DNA from 2 places in the Streptomyces sp. NPDC002088 genome. Region 1 is predicted to be linked to the other one. Evidence: riboswitches for the same ligand, from Rfam matches in the RefSeq annotation. Region 1 holds a riboswitch; the other holds the start of a gene.

Region 1 (6,341 bases):
GGCTCGGACAGCCGCAGCGGGCCGGCCGGCTGGCGCTCCAGGCCCGTCGCGATCCGGCGCAGGTCGAGCCAGGGGATGCCGAGGCCGCCGCCGGGGGCGTGCGGGTTCAGCCAGAGGCCGAAGTGGTCGGGGTACAGCGTGCGGGCGACGTCGAGGCCGTCGACCACCTCGTACGAACGGTTCCAGCCGCTGGCCGAGAGCTCCTGGGCGGAGGTGACACAGGGCGCGTAGCCGTAGCCGTCGACCTCCATGTTCCCGTACTGGGCGTCCGGGGAGCCGGCCTGGCCGTGCCACAGCAGCATCCAGACCTGGCCGGAGGACGGGGTCGCGAGCGCACGAAGGAGCGCCTCGTAGGCGTCGTAACGCCCGGGCGTCACCTGGCGCAGCATGTGCTCGACCTGCCCGGTCGCGGCAGTGCCGCTCGCGCTCACCCTTTACCGCCCCTTCGAGAAACGTGGCCTTGGATATGAAACCACCTTAGGTGGCTCGTTAGACAACAGCCGCCCAGGAGTTCGAGGGTTGTTCTGCGTTCGGGGGTTGTTCCGCGTCGGCGGGTGCGGTCGTTCTCAGTGGCCCCGTTGGTAGAACGGGCGTACCCGCTCCCGCATCCAGTCCGTCACCGGGTCCTCGACCACGTCCAGGAGGACGAGGTTCACCGGCCACTGGACGGCGACCTCGGCGAGTGCCCGGCCGAGCGCGTCCATGGGGAGGACACGCAGGTCGCCCTCCCACTGGGACAGTTCGACGCCGACGAACAGGACGGGGTCGCCGGTCTCGATGGCGGCCAGGCAGCGGCGGGCGGTCAGTACGACGCCGGTGTCGGCGAACTCGGCCGAGGCCGCGGCGAGGAAGTCCACCGGGTCGTCCTGCCAGTCGGGCTCGAACAGCCGCACCCGGCCGCCGCCGGCGAACCCGTCCAGCGGGGTCCGCCCGCTCCGGCACAGCTCGGCCACGGCGGCCGGCGGCAGCGGGATGCCCACCACGCCGTCCGGGTTCACGACGATGCCGACCTGCGGCGGCAGACCGCGGGCGAACTCCACGGCGGGCGCGACGGTGTACGACATGTGCGAGCCGACGACCTGCCGGAACTGCTCCTCGGAGCTGAAGACCGGCACGTACACCTGGCCCTCGATCTCCAGCGTGGGCAGGTCGAGCGGGCCGCTGTGCGGGCCTCCGCCGTTGGGCAGCGGCACCCAGACGAAGCTGCGGCCGAGCACCTCGACGATCCGTCCGCCGGCCGTCGGGACGCCGAGGGAGGCGGCGAGCACCTCCTCCAGCTCGTTGCCGGGCCATCCGCCGTGCGAATGGGGGTGCGCCTGTGCGGGGAAGCCCGCCGGGAAGTCCGCGGGAAGGTCCGCCGGGAAGTCCATCTCTCTACCGCCTGCTGGAAACCGCTGCTGTGGCTGGAAAGGCTAACCGGTACGGACCCCGACGGAATCGTCCCGGAGACCGATCCGCCGCCTGCCACGAACCGATCCGCGCGGACCGCGCCTCCGTTCCGCCGCGGCCCCACCGCCCCGGAAACCCGTCCGGCTCAGGTCGTGAAGGCGATCCGGCGCAGTACGTCCGCCGCGTTCCGGTCCAGCAGCACCGCCGAGCCGCAGCCCGGGGGCAGCTCGCCCTTCTCCACGGCGCGCAGCAGGCGGGCGGCCGCGCGGCGGTGGCGCAGGAAGGCGTAGCGCGAGACGCCCCGGCCGCGGTCGTGCTGGCCCTCGAGCGCCGTGCCGGGGGTGACGTCGAGCAGCAGCAGGTGCAGGGTGCCGCCCCGGCTGCGGGCCTCGCGGGCCAGCCAGTCGCGCACCCAGGTCTGGGTGCCGCAGTCGTGCACGACGACTCCCTCGCCGGTGCGCAGGGCGCGGCGCAGTCCGGCGTAGTGGGCGAGGCGGACCAGCGGGCGGTAGACGGCGTACGGGAGGAAGCGCGGCGCCCGGGCGTCCCAGCGGTCGCGGGTGTCCTGGGAGTCGATGCGTACGCCCCGTACCGCCCGCCGCATCAGCGTGGACTTGCCGCTGCCGGGCAGGCCGGTGATCACGACCAGGTCGCGGGGGCCGAAGACCAGGCCGTGCGGGCTGTGCCCGGAGCGCTCGCGCAGATCGCGGACGACCGGCGCCGGCCGCGGGCCGCACGCCTCCACGGCCGGGGCCGCGGGCTGCTTGGGCAGTGCCGCGGCCGAGCTGGTGGCGTACGCCGTGATCCTGTTCACCGTGATCGTCCTCCCCTGGGGTCAGGTAAGTCCTTTCCCCACCGAGCGTAAAGAGAAGGTAATGCGCGGTGTCTCGCTTTTTCGTTCGCGTACCGCCACAGCCCGGTTACAGATGCGGCCTGCCCCTCGGCGGGCGATGCGTGCAATGATGTGCGCGCCAACTGCATACCGGCCGCTTGAATCCGCGCGGGAGAGTCCCCAGCAGCAGTGCTGCACTGGGGCGCCGAAGGAGCAAGTCCCTCCCTTGAATCTCTCAGGCCCCGTTACCGCGCGGGCGAGGCACATCTGAAAAGCGGGCCGCTGCGTCAGCGGCTCCACCCAAGGTGCAACCCATGATCAGGTGTGATCATGGCGAACCTCTCAGGTTCCGATGACAGATGGGGAGGAAAGACCTCGCCCGTCATGCCCTGGGAGACGACCGACCGATGAGCAGTACCCCACTCCGTCACACCGCCCTCGATGCCCTGCACCGCTCGCTCGGCGCGACGATGACCGACTTCGCCGGCTGGGACATGCCCCTGCGCTACGGCTCCGAGCGCGACGAGCACAACGCGGTGCGCGCCAAGGCCGGCCTGTTCGACCTTTCGCACATGGGTGAGATCACGGTCACGGGGTCAGAGGCGGCGCAGCTGCTGAACTACGCCCTGGTCGGCAACATCGCCTCCGTCGGCGCCGGCCGCGCCCGCTACACCATGATCTGCCGGGCCGACGGCGGCATCCTCGACGACCTGATCGTCTACCGGCTGGGCGAGACGGAGTACATGGTCGTCGCCAACGCCTCCAATGCCCAGGTCGTGCTGGACGCGCTCGTGGAGCGTTCCGCCGGCTTCGACGCCGAGGTCCGCGACGACCGCGACGCCTACGCCCTGATCGCCGTCCAGGGCCCCGAGTCCCCCGGCATCCTCAAGTCCCTCACCGACGCCGACCTCGACGGCCTGAAGTACTACGCGGGCCTGCCCGGCACCGTCGCCGGCGTCCCCGCGCTCATCGCGCGCACCGGGTACACCGGCGAGGACGGCTTCGAGCTGTTCGTGAAGCCGGAGCACGCCGTCGAACTGTGGCAGGCCCTGACCAAGGCCGGCGAGGGCGTCGGCCTGGTCCCCTGCGGCCTGTCCTGCCGGGACACGCTGCGCCTGGAGGCGGGCATGCCGCTGTACGGGCACGAACTGAGCACCTCTCTGACCCCCTTCGACGCGGGGCTCGGGCGGGTCGTGAAGTTCGAGAAGGAGGGCGACTTCGTGGGGCGTACAACGCTGGAGGCGGCCGCCGAGCGCGCTGCTTCGCAGCCCCCGCGCGTCCTCGTGGGCCTGATCGCCGAGGGCCGCCGCGTCCCCCGCGCCGGGTACGCCGTCGTCGCCGGCGGCGAGGTGATCGGCGAGGTCACCTCCGGCGCCCCCTCCCCCACGCTGGGCAAGCCGATCGCCATGGCCTACGTCGACGCGGCACACGCGGCGCCGGGCACGCCGGGAGTCGGCGTGGACATTCGAGGCAGCCACGAACCGTACGAGGTCGTGGCGCTGCCGTTCTACAAGCGCCAGAAGTAGACACTGGGCGCGGTCCTTACGTTCCTTACGTGACACCGCGCACATTTCCGCTGCTCACCAGCGGTTCCAGCAGCCCCCCATTCACCAGCACTCCCCCGCGTACAGGAGAATTCAGGCCATGAGCAACCCCCAGCAGCTGCGCTACAGCAAGGAGCACGAGTGGCTGTCGGGCGCCGAGGACGGCGTCTCGACGGTCGGCATCACGGAGCACGCGGCCAACGCGCTCGGCGATGTCGTCTTCGTCCAGCTCCCGGAGGTCGGTGACACGGTGGCCGCGGGCGAGACCTGCGGCGAGCTGGAGTCGACCAAGTCGGTCAGCGACCTGTACTCCCCCGTCAACGGTGAGGTCACCGAGGTCAACGAGGACGTGGTGAACGACCCGTCGCTGGTGAACTCGGCTCCCTTCGAGGGCGGCTGGCTGTTCAAGGTGCGCGTGGCGGAGGAGCCGGCCGACCTGCTCTCCGCCGACGAGTACACCGCTTTTTCCGCCGGCTGAGGAGTCACGTACACATGTCGCTTCTGAACACGCCCCTGCACGAGCTCGACCCGGACATCGCCGCCGCCGTCGACGCCGAGCTGCACCGCCAGCAGTCCACCCTCGAGATGATCGCCTCGGAGAACTTCGCCCCGGTCGCGGTCATGGAGGCGCAGGGCTCGGTCCTCACCAACAAGTACGCCGAGGGCTACCCGGGCCGCCGCTACTACGGCGGCTGCGAGCACGTCGACGTCGCCGAGCAGATCGCCATCGACCGGGTGAAGGAGCTGTTCGGCGCCGAGTACGCCAACGTGCAGCCGCACTCGGGCGCCTCTGCCAACCAGGCCGCCCTGTTCGCCCTGGCTCAGCCCGGCGACACCATCCTCGGCCTGGACCTGGCCCACGGCGGCCACCTGACCCACGGGATGCGGCTGAACTTCTCCGGCAAGCAGTTCAACGTGGTCGCGTACCACGTGGACGACTCCGGCCTGGTCGACATGGCCGAGGTCGAGCGGCTCGCCAAGGAGCACCGCCCGAAGGTGATCATCGCGGGCTGGTCGGCGTACCCGCGGCAGCTGGACTTCGCCGAGTTCCGCCGGATCGCGGACGAGGTCGAGGCCTACCTGTGGGTCGACATGGCGCACTTCGCGGGCCTGGTCGCGGCCGGCCTCCACCCGAACCCGGTGGAGTACGCGGACGTGGTCACCTCCACCACCCACAAGACGCTCGGCGGGCCCCGCGGCGGGATCATCCTCGCCAAGAAGGACTTCGCGAAGAAGCTGAACTCGTCCGTGTTCCCGGGCTTCCAGGGCGGTCCCCTGGAGCACGTGATCGCGGCCAAGGCGGTCTCCTTCAAGGTCGCGGCGAGCGAGGACTTCAAGGAGCGCCAGCGTCGTACGGTCGAGGGGGCGCGGATCCTCGCCGAGCGTCTGACGGCCGCCGACACCCGCGAGGCCGGCGTGAACGTCCTGTCGGGCGGCACCGACGTCCACCTCATCCTGGTCGACCTGCGCGAGTCCGAGCTGGACGGGCAGCAGGCCGAGGACCGCCTCCACGAGGTCGGCATCACGGTCAACCGCAACGCCGTCCCGAACGACCCGCGCCCGCCGATGGTGACGTCGGGCCTGCGGATCGGCACGCCGGCCCTCGCGACCCGCGGCTTCCAGGCCGAGGACTTCGCCGAGGTCGCGGACGTGATCGCGGAGGCGCTCAAGCCGTCGTACGACACCGAGGCGCTCAAGGCCCGGGTCAAGGCCCTGGCCGACAAGCACCCGCTGTACCCCACCCTGGGGCAGTAGTACCGCTGTACGGGGCACCGCGCGCACACTGAGAGGTGAGCCCGGTGCCCCACCCTTTGTTCCACCCCCGTTCTGAGGAGTCACCGTGGCCATCTCGGTCTTCGACCTGTTCTCGATCGGCATCGGCCCGTCCAGCTCCCACACGGTCGGCCCGATGCGCGCGGCACGCATGTTCGCCCGCAGGCTGCGCAACGAGGACCTGCTGGCCTCCGTCGCGTCCGTCCGCACCGAGCTGTACGGCTCGCTCGGCGCGACCGGCCACGGCCACGGCACCCCCAAGGCGGTGCTCCTCGGTCTGGAGGGCGACTCGCCGCGCACGGTGGACGTGGAGCGGGCCGACGAGCGGGTGGAGGAGATCAAGGAGGCGGGACGGATCCGGCTGCTCGGCGAGCACGAGATACCGTTCTCCTTCGACGACGACCTGGTCCTGCACCGCCGTAAGACACTCCCGTACCACGCGAACGGCATGACCCTGTGGGCGTACGACACCTCGGGGGCGGAGCTGCTGTCGAAGACCTACTACTCCGTCGGCGGCGGCTTCGTCGTCGACGAGGACGCGGTGGGCGCGGACCGCATCAAGCTGGACGACACGGTCCTGAAGTACCCCTTCCGCACGGGGGACGAGCTGCTGCGCCTGACGAAGGAGACGGGCCTGTCGATCTCCGCGCTGATGCTGGAGAACGAGCGCGCCTGGCGTACGGAGGATGAGATCCGCTCCGGCCTCCTGGACATCTGGCGGGTGATGCAGGCCTGCGTGTCACGCGGCATGTCCCGCGAGGGCATCCTGCCGGGCGGTCTGCGGGTGCGTCGCCGCGCGGCGG
Region 2 (6,341 bases), on a different contig from region 1:
GTGCGGCTCGAGCCGCTTGGCGATGTAGTTGGCGGAGAGCACCGCCACCTGCGTGGCCCGCTTGAGGCCCTCGCCGCCCATGAGGCGGACGTACGCCCACGAGATCGGCAGGATGCCCGCGGAACCCCACGGGGCCGCCGAGATCGGGCCGACCCCGGTCTCCGGTCCGGCCGCGGGCTGCATCGGGTGGTTCGGCAGATACGGCGCCATGTGCGCCCGTACGGCCACGGGGCCGACGCCGGGACCGCCGCCGCCGTGCGGGATGCAGAACGTCTTATGCAGGTTCAGGTGCGAGACGTCGCCACCGAAGTGCCCCGGCTGGGCGAGCCCCACGAGCGCGTTGAGGTTGGCGCCGTCGACGTATACCTGGCCGCCCGCCTCGTGCACCTGCGCGCAGATGTCGGCGACATGCTCCTCGAACACGCCGTGCGTGGACGGGTACGTGATCATCAGCACCGAAAGCTCGTCGCGGTGCTTCTCGATCTTCGCCCGCAGGTCCTCGACGTCGATCTCGCCGTCCTCGGCGGTCTTCACGACGACGACCTTCATGCCGGCCATGACAGCGCTGGCGGCGTTGGTGCCGTGCGCGGAGGACGGGATCAGACAGACGGTGCGCTGCTCGTCCCCGTTGGCCCGGTGGTACCCGCGTACGGCGAGCAGACCGGCCAGCTCGCCCTGCGACCCGGCGTTGGGCTGAAGGGAGACCTTGTCGTAGCCGGTGACCTCGGCGAGCCGCTCCTCCAGCTCATGGATGAGCGTGAGGTAGCCCTGCGCCTGCTCGGCGGGCGCGAAGGGGTGCAGCTGGCCGAACTCGGGCCAGGTGACCGGCTCCATCTCCGTGGTCGCGTTGAGCTTCATGGTGCAGGAGCCCAGCGGGATCATGCCGCGGTCGAGCGCATAGTCGCGGTCGGCCAGCCTGCGCAGATAGCGCAGCATCGCGGTCTCGGAGCGGTGCTGGTGGAAGACCGGGTGGGTCAGGTACGCGTCGGTGCGCAGCAGCGCGGCCGGCAGGGCGTCCTCCATGGCCGCGTCCAGCGCCTCGATGTCGGCCTCGACCCCGAACGCCGTCCACACGGCGGCGATCTGCGCCCGCGTGGTGGTCTCGTCGCAGGCGAGGGACACGTGGTCGGCGTCGACGAGGTACAGGTTGACGCCGTGCTCGCGCGCCGCGGCCACGGTCTCGGCGGCCCGGCCCGGCACCCGCGCGGTGAGCGTGTCGAAGAAGGCGCCGTGGACGACCTCGACACCGCCAGCGGTGAGACCCGCGGCGAGGAGCGTGGCGTAGCGGTGAGTGCGCTGAGCGATGGCCTTCAGGCCCTCGGGCCCGTGGTAGACGGCGTACATGCCGGCCATCACGGCGAGCAGCACCTGCGCGGTGCAGATGTTGCTGGTCGCCTTCTCCCGGCGGATGTGCTGCTCACGCGTCTGCAGGGCGAGGCGGTAGGCCCGGTTCCCGTCCGCGTCGACGGAGACGCCCACGAGCCGCCCCGGCAGGCTGCGCGCGAACTTCTCGTGCACGGACATGTAGCCGGCGTGCGGCCCGCCGAAGCCCATCGGCACACCGAAGCGCTGCGTCGTACCGACCGCGATGTCCGCGCCGAGCTCGCCCGGCGAGGTCAGCAGCGTCAGCGCGAGCAGGTCCGCGGCGACGGTGACGAGCGCGCCCAGCTCGTGGGCCTGGTCGATGACCGGCTTGAGGTCGCGCACGGCACCGGAGGCGCCCGGGTACTGGATCAGCACGCCGTTGATCTCGCGCTCGGCGATCTCGGCCGGGATGCCGTCGCTGAGGTCGGCGACGACGACCTCGACGCCGGTCGGCTCGGCGCGGGTCTCGATCACGGCGATGGTCTGCGGCAGCGCGTCCGCGTCGACCAGGAAGAGGCCCTTCTTGTTCTTGCCCATGCGCCGGGACAGCGCCATGGCCTCGGCCGCGGCCGTGCCCTCGTCGAGCAGCGAGGCGCCCGACGTCGGGAGTCCGGTGAGCTCGGCGACCATGGTCTGGAAGTTCAGCAGCGCCTCGAGACGGCCCTGCGAGATCTCCGGCTGGTACGGCGTGTACGCCGTGTACCAGGCCGGGTTCTCCATGACGTTGCGCAGGATGACGGGCGGCGTGAACGTCCCGTAGTAGCCGAGACCGATCATGGAGCCGAGTACCTGGTTGCGGTCCGCGAGGGAGCGCAGCTCGGCCAGCACCTCGGCCTCGGTGCGCGCGCCCGGCAGGTCGAGCGCGTCAGCGTTCTTGATCACATCCGGCACCGCGGCTGCCGTGAGCTCGTCCAGCGAGCCATAGCCGACCTGCGCGAGCATCTTGGCCCGCGCCTCGTGGTCGGGCCCGATGTGGCGCTGCTCGAACGGGATTCCCTGTTCGAGTTCGGAGAGCGGAATGCGGTGGGCGGTCATTGCGGAGGCCTCCTGGTCTGACGCGACCTGCGAGGGGCACCACGGCGTGGGTACCCGGACGGCCTCCCCCTCTGTCATCTCAACCTGAGAGCTTCACCGGCTCGCCCAGGAAGGGGTTGCCGGCTTTCACCGTCGGTGAGGGCGGGAGCCGTCGACACCCGCCCTGCTTTCCAGAGTGACCTCGTCCGTGCGGTACGTGGGCCTGAGAGATTCCGGGGAGGATTTGCTCCTTCGGCGCCTCCGACAATGTTCCGGAGGACTCTCCCGCACGGGGTCAGCAGCCGTTCGCCAGCCTACCAGCGAGGTCGGCACCGGATCCTTCGAGTGGCCACCTTCCTGAATGTGCTCTTTTGTAGTGCTTACGGATGAGTTGCGACCAAGAGGAGGGCCCGTGCAGACCGAAATCGATCCGCGCAACCTGATCGGCCGCAAGGCGTTCGACCGCAATGGCACCAAGATCGGCACGATTGACGAGGTCTACCTCGACGACGCGACCGGTGTGCCGGAGTGGGCAGCCATACGTACCGGCCTGTTCTCAAGGGACGCCTTCGTCCCGCTCGAGCCCAGCGAACTGATCGAGGGCGCCCTGCGTGTCCCCTTCGACCGCGCCCTGATCAAGGACGCCCCCGACTTCGGCGTCGGCCGCCACCTCTCCCCCGAACAGGAACTCCAGCTCTACCACCACTACGGCCTCGACATCGCCGCTCCTCCCCCATTCCCGGACCGCGACTTCGGCAAGCTGGCCGGCACGGACGAGGCCTGAAGGCCGCCTCCCGGCCGGGCCGACGGACCGGGCGCGCTCCGCCCGGGAACACGCGCCGGGGCCCTTCCGCGCCGGCCAAGCCCCGGCAAGGCACTGGGGCCCCACGACGCTCATCCTGCCTCTGCTTCCCGGGAAAGCCGCCCCTTGGCAAACTGCCGCACCGCGCTCACCCCGAGGCAGCCGACCGCTCCCCCGCGACACCGGGGTCCGCAGCCAGGGCCCCGTCCTCCTCCGGTCTTCGCCGCACCAGCGGCAGCGGATCCGCCGGTTCCAGATCCGGGTCGTCGATCCGGAAAGTCCGTACACGCCCCGGTTCCGAGTCGGGCGTCTCGAACCGCACGGTGACCCGCCCGAGGCCGCTGCCCTGCACCCACCCGTGCCCGTACTCGGCATGCCACACGTCGTGCCCCGCCGGCCAACGCCGCTCGACCTGCTCCCGCGGCTCCTGGACGGGCTCGTCCACCGTCAACTCCTCCACCGCACCCTCCGCCCGCTCACTGGCCGCCTGCGCGAACAGATCCTCCTGCGTGTAGTCGGCGAGCCCGGACACTCCCACCCCGAGCAGTCGCACACCGCCCGTGGTGTCCACGGAGTCCAGCAGCCGGGCGGCCGCCTCCCGTACGACCGCCGGATCGTCCGTGGGTCCCCGCAGCGTCTCGGACCGGGTCAGCGTGGAAAAGTCGTACCGCCGCACCTTCAGCACGATGGTCCGCCCCGACAGCCCGGCCCCGCGCAGCCGCCGCACGCACCGGTCGGCCAGCCGCTGCACCTCGAACCCCACCCTGAGCCGGTCGTGGATGTCCACGTCGTACGTGTCCTCGACCGACACCGACTTGGCCTCCCGCTCGGCCACCACGGGCCGGTCGTCGCGCGCCAGCGCCATGGCGTGCAACGCGTGCCCGTGCGCCTTGCCCAGCAGCCGTACGAGCTCGTCCTCGCCCGCCTCGGCGATCCCGTCGACCGTGGTGATCCCGGCCCGCCGCAGATGGTCCCCTGTGGCCGGCCCGACGCCCGGCAGCGTCCGCACCGACATGGGCCCGAGCAACGCCCGCTCGGTGCCCGGCTCGATCAGCACCAGCCCGTCCGGCTTCGCCTGCTCGGAGGCGATCTTCGCCAGCATCTTGGAGGCGGCAAGCCCCACGGACCCCGTGAGCCCGGTGCCGGTCCGTATGTCGGCGCGCAGCTTCAGGCCGGCCAGCCGGGCCGACTCCGCGTCCCAGGCGGCTTCCCCGGCCTCCAGGTCCACGAACGCCTCGTCCAGGCTCAGCGGCTCCACCAGCGGCGACAGCGCTCGCAGCAGCCCCATCACCTGCTCGCTGATCGACCGGTAGAACCCGAAGCGCGGCACCAGGTACGCCGCGTTCGGAGCCAGCCGGCGCGCCTGGGCCATGGGCATCGCCGAGTGGACCCCAAAGACCCGCGCCTCGTACGAAGCGGTCGCCACCACCCCGCGCGGCCCGAGCCCGCCCACGACGACGGCCTTCCCGCGCAGGCTCGGCTTGGACGCCTGCTCCGCCGAGGCGAAGAAGGCATCCATGTCGAGATGCAGGATCGTGGGCGCGGTTCTCACATCTCCGATGCTGCCCTACGCCACTGACAATGCCCCGGTACGGCTCCGGGGCAGGGCTCAGACGGCCCGGTTGCGCCGCCGCGCCAGCTCGTCGGCAGGGTTGGGCCCGACCAGGGTCTCGCCCGTGTCGATCCGCTCCCCGTGCAGCTGCGACAGGGCGCTCTCCACGTCCCGCCACACGACGCCCACGGCGATCCCGAAGATGCCCTGACCGCCCTGGAGCAGCGCGTGGACCTCGTCGGGCGAGGTGCACTCGTAGACCGTGGCGCCGTCGCTCATCAGCGTCATGCGCTCCAGGTCGCTGAAGCCCCGCTCCCTGAGGTGCTGGACGGCGGTGCGGATGTTCTGCAGCGACACCCCGGTGTCGAGGAACCGCTTGACGATCTTCAGGACAACCACGTCGCGGAAGCTGTACAGCCGCTGCGTCCCGGATCCGTAGGCGGGCCGCACACTCGGCTCGACCAGCCCGGTACGGGCCCAGTAGTCGAGTTGCCGGTAGGTGATGCCGGCGGCCGCACAGGCCGTCGGGCCTCGATAGCCGATCTGCTCGGACGCCATGGACGTCGCCCCTCCGCTGCTCGGCACGGCCGTCGGTCGCTGCGGAGCGTGACCGGCCGCGTCGCTGTGAAGCGGGTACGGACCGCTCGCCCCGAAACCGTGTCCGGGGGCACCCCCAGCCATACCGCCGCCGCTGCTGCTCACGCCGACCTCCGTCCTTGACCTGCCTTCTCGACGGTAGGCAGTCACCAGGGGCGCGTCAACGATCGCCACACTCGGCACGCCGAGTGATAATCACCCTAAGAGTGGTTTCCCGTACCCCACCGCGGGGAAAGGCTAGCCGAATGCTCTCGGAGAGAGCCGTAGGACGCTCTCACTCGCCGCTGGCAATTGCCGCCGTTCCGGTCCGTCACCGGGCCCACGGCGCCCCGTCCCGCACCGGCTACTGGCTGCTGGTCCCGAAGTCCTCGGGGGAGATCTGGTCGAGGAACTCGCGGAACTTCTCCACCTCGTCCTCCTGCTCGTCCGGGATCGCGATGCCCGCGTCGTCGAGCACCGTGTCACTGCCGTAGATCGGCGTCCCGGTACGCAGTGCCAGCGCTATGGCATCGGACGGACGGGCACTGACCTCGACCCCGCTGGCGAAGACCAGCTCCGCGTAGAAGACGCCTTCACGCAGGTCCGTGATGCGCACTTCGGTGAGCTCCTGGCCAACGGCTTCCAACACGTCCTTGAACAGGTCGTGGGTCAGCGGTCGCGCGGGGGCCATGCCCTGCTGGGCGAAGGCGATGGCCGTCGCCTCCCCCGGCCCGATCCAGATGGGGAGGTAGCGGTCGCCTCCCACTTCACGCAGGAGCACGATCGGTTGGTTGGAGGGCATTTCGACCCGGACACCTACGACATCGAGCTCGTTCACACAGCAACCCTAGGCCGTGCCCGGGACGTTTGGGTAGTCGGGCCGGGAACGGGTGCCCGATCACGGCTCCCGGGACCACCCGGTTCAGGGCAGCCGGACCCCGAGCGCCGTCTGTACCAGTGCCGCGTGCAACTTCACCGTGAGTCCCGCCAGCTCCTTGGTGCGATCCTCCGCGTGTGCCCTGGTCTGCGGAT

The links. A riboswitch is a leader RNA that binds a small molecule or an ion and turns the genes downstream of it on or off. The one in region 1 is predicted to bind glycine.
Region 2: another riboswitch for glycine. It lies ahead of gcvP (aminomethyl-transferring glycine dehydrogenase); the one in region 1 lies ahead of gcvT (glycine cleavage system aminomethyltransferase GcvT).

The regions. Positions count from the first base shown of each region.
Region 1 covers NZ_JBEOXO010000044.1:11,138-17,478, forward strand. The annotation lists gene ABT114_RS46640 (enhanced serine sensitivity protein SseB C-terminal domain-containing protein) at 1-431, opposite strand, end outside; gene ABT114_RS46645 (enhanced serine sensitivity protein SseB) at 567-1,370, opposite strand; gene ABT114_RS46650 (AAA family ATPase) at 1,535-2,209, opposite strand; glycine riboswitch at 2,381-2,482, shown strand; glycine riboswitch at 2,483-2,590, shown strand; gene gcvT (glycine cleavage system aminomethyltransferase GcvT) at 2,629-3,747, shown strand; gene gcvH (glycine cleavage system protein GcvH) at 3,866-4,243, shown strand; gene glyA (serine hydroxymethyltransferase) at 4,258-5,520, shown strand; gene ABT114_RS46670 (L-serine ammonia-lyase) at 5,606-6,341, shown strand, end outside.
Region 2 covers NZ_JBEOXO010000035.1:7,220-13,560, reverse strand. The annotation lists gene gcvP (aminomethyl-transferring glycine dehydrogenase) at 1-2,400, opposite strand, end outside; glycine riboswitch at 2,581-2,677, opposite strand; gene ABT114_RS43575 (PRC-barrel domain-containing protein) at 2,792-3,163, shown strand; gene ABT114_RS43570 (DNA polymerase IV) at 3,330-4,733, opposite strand; gene ABT114_RS43565 (MerR family transcriptional regulator) at 4,791-5,435, opposite strand; gene ABT114_RS43560 (bifunctional nuclease family protein) at 5,674-6,147, opposite strand; gene ftsR (transcriptional regulator FtsR) at 6,232-6,341, opposite strand, start outside.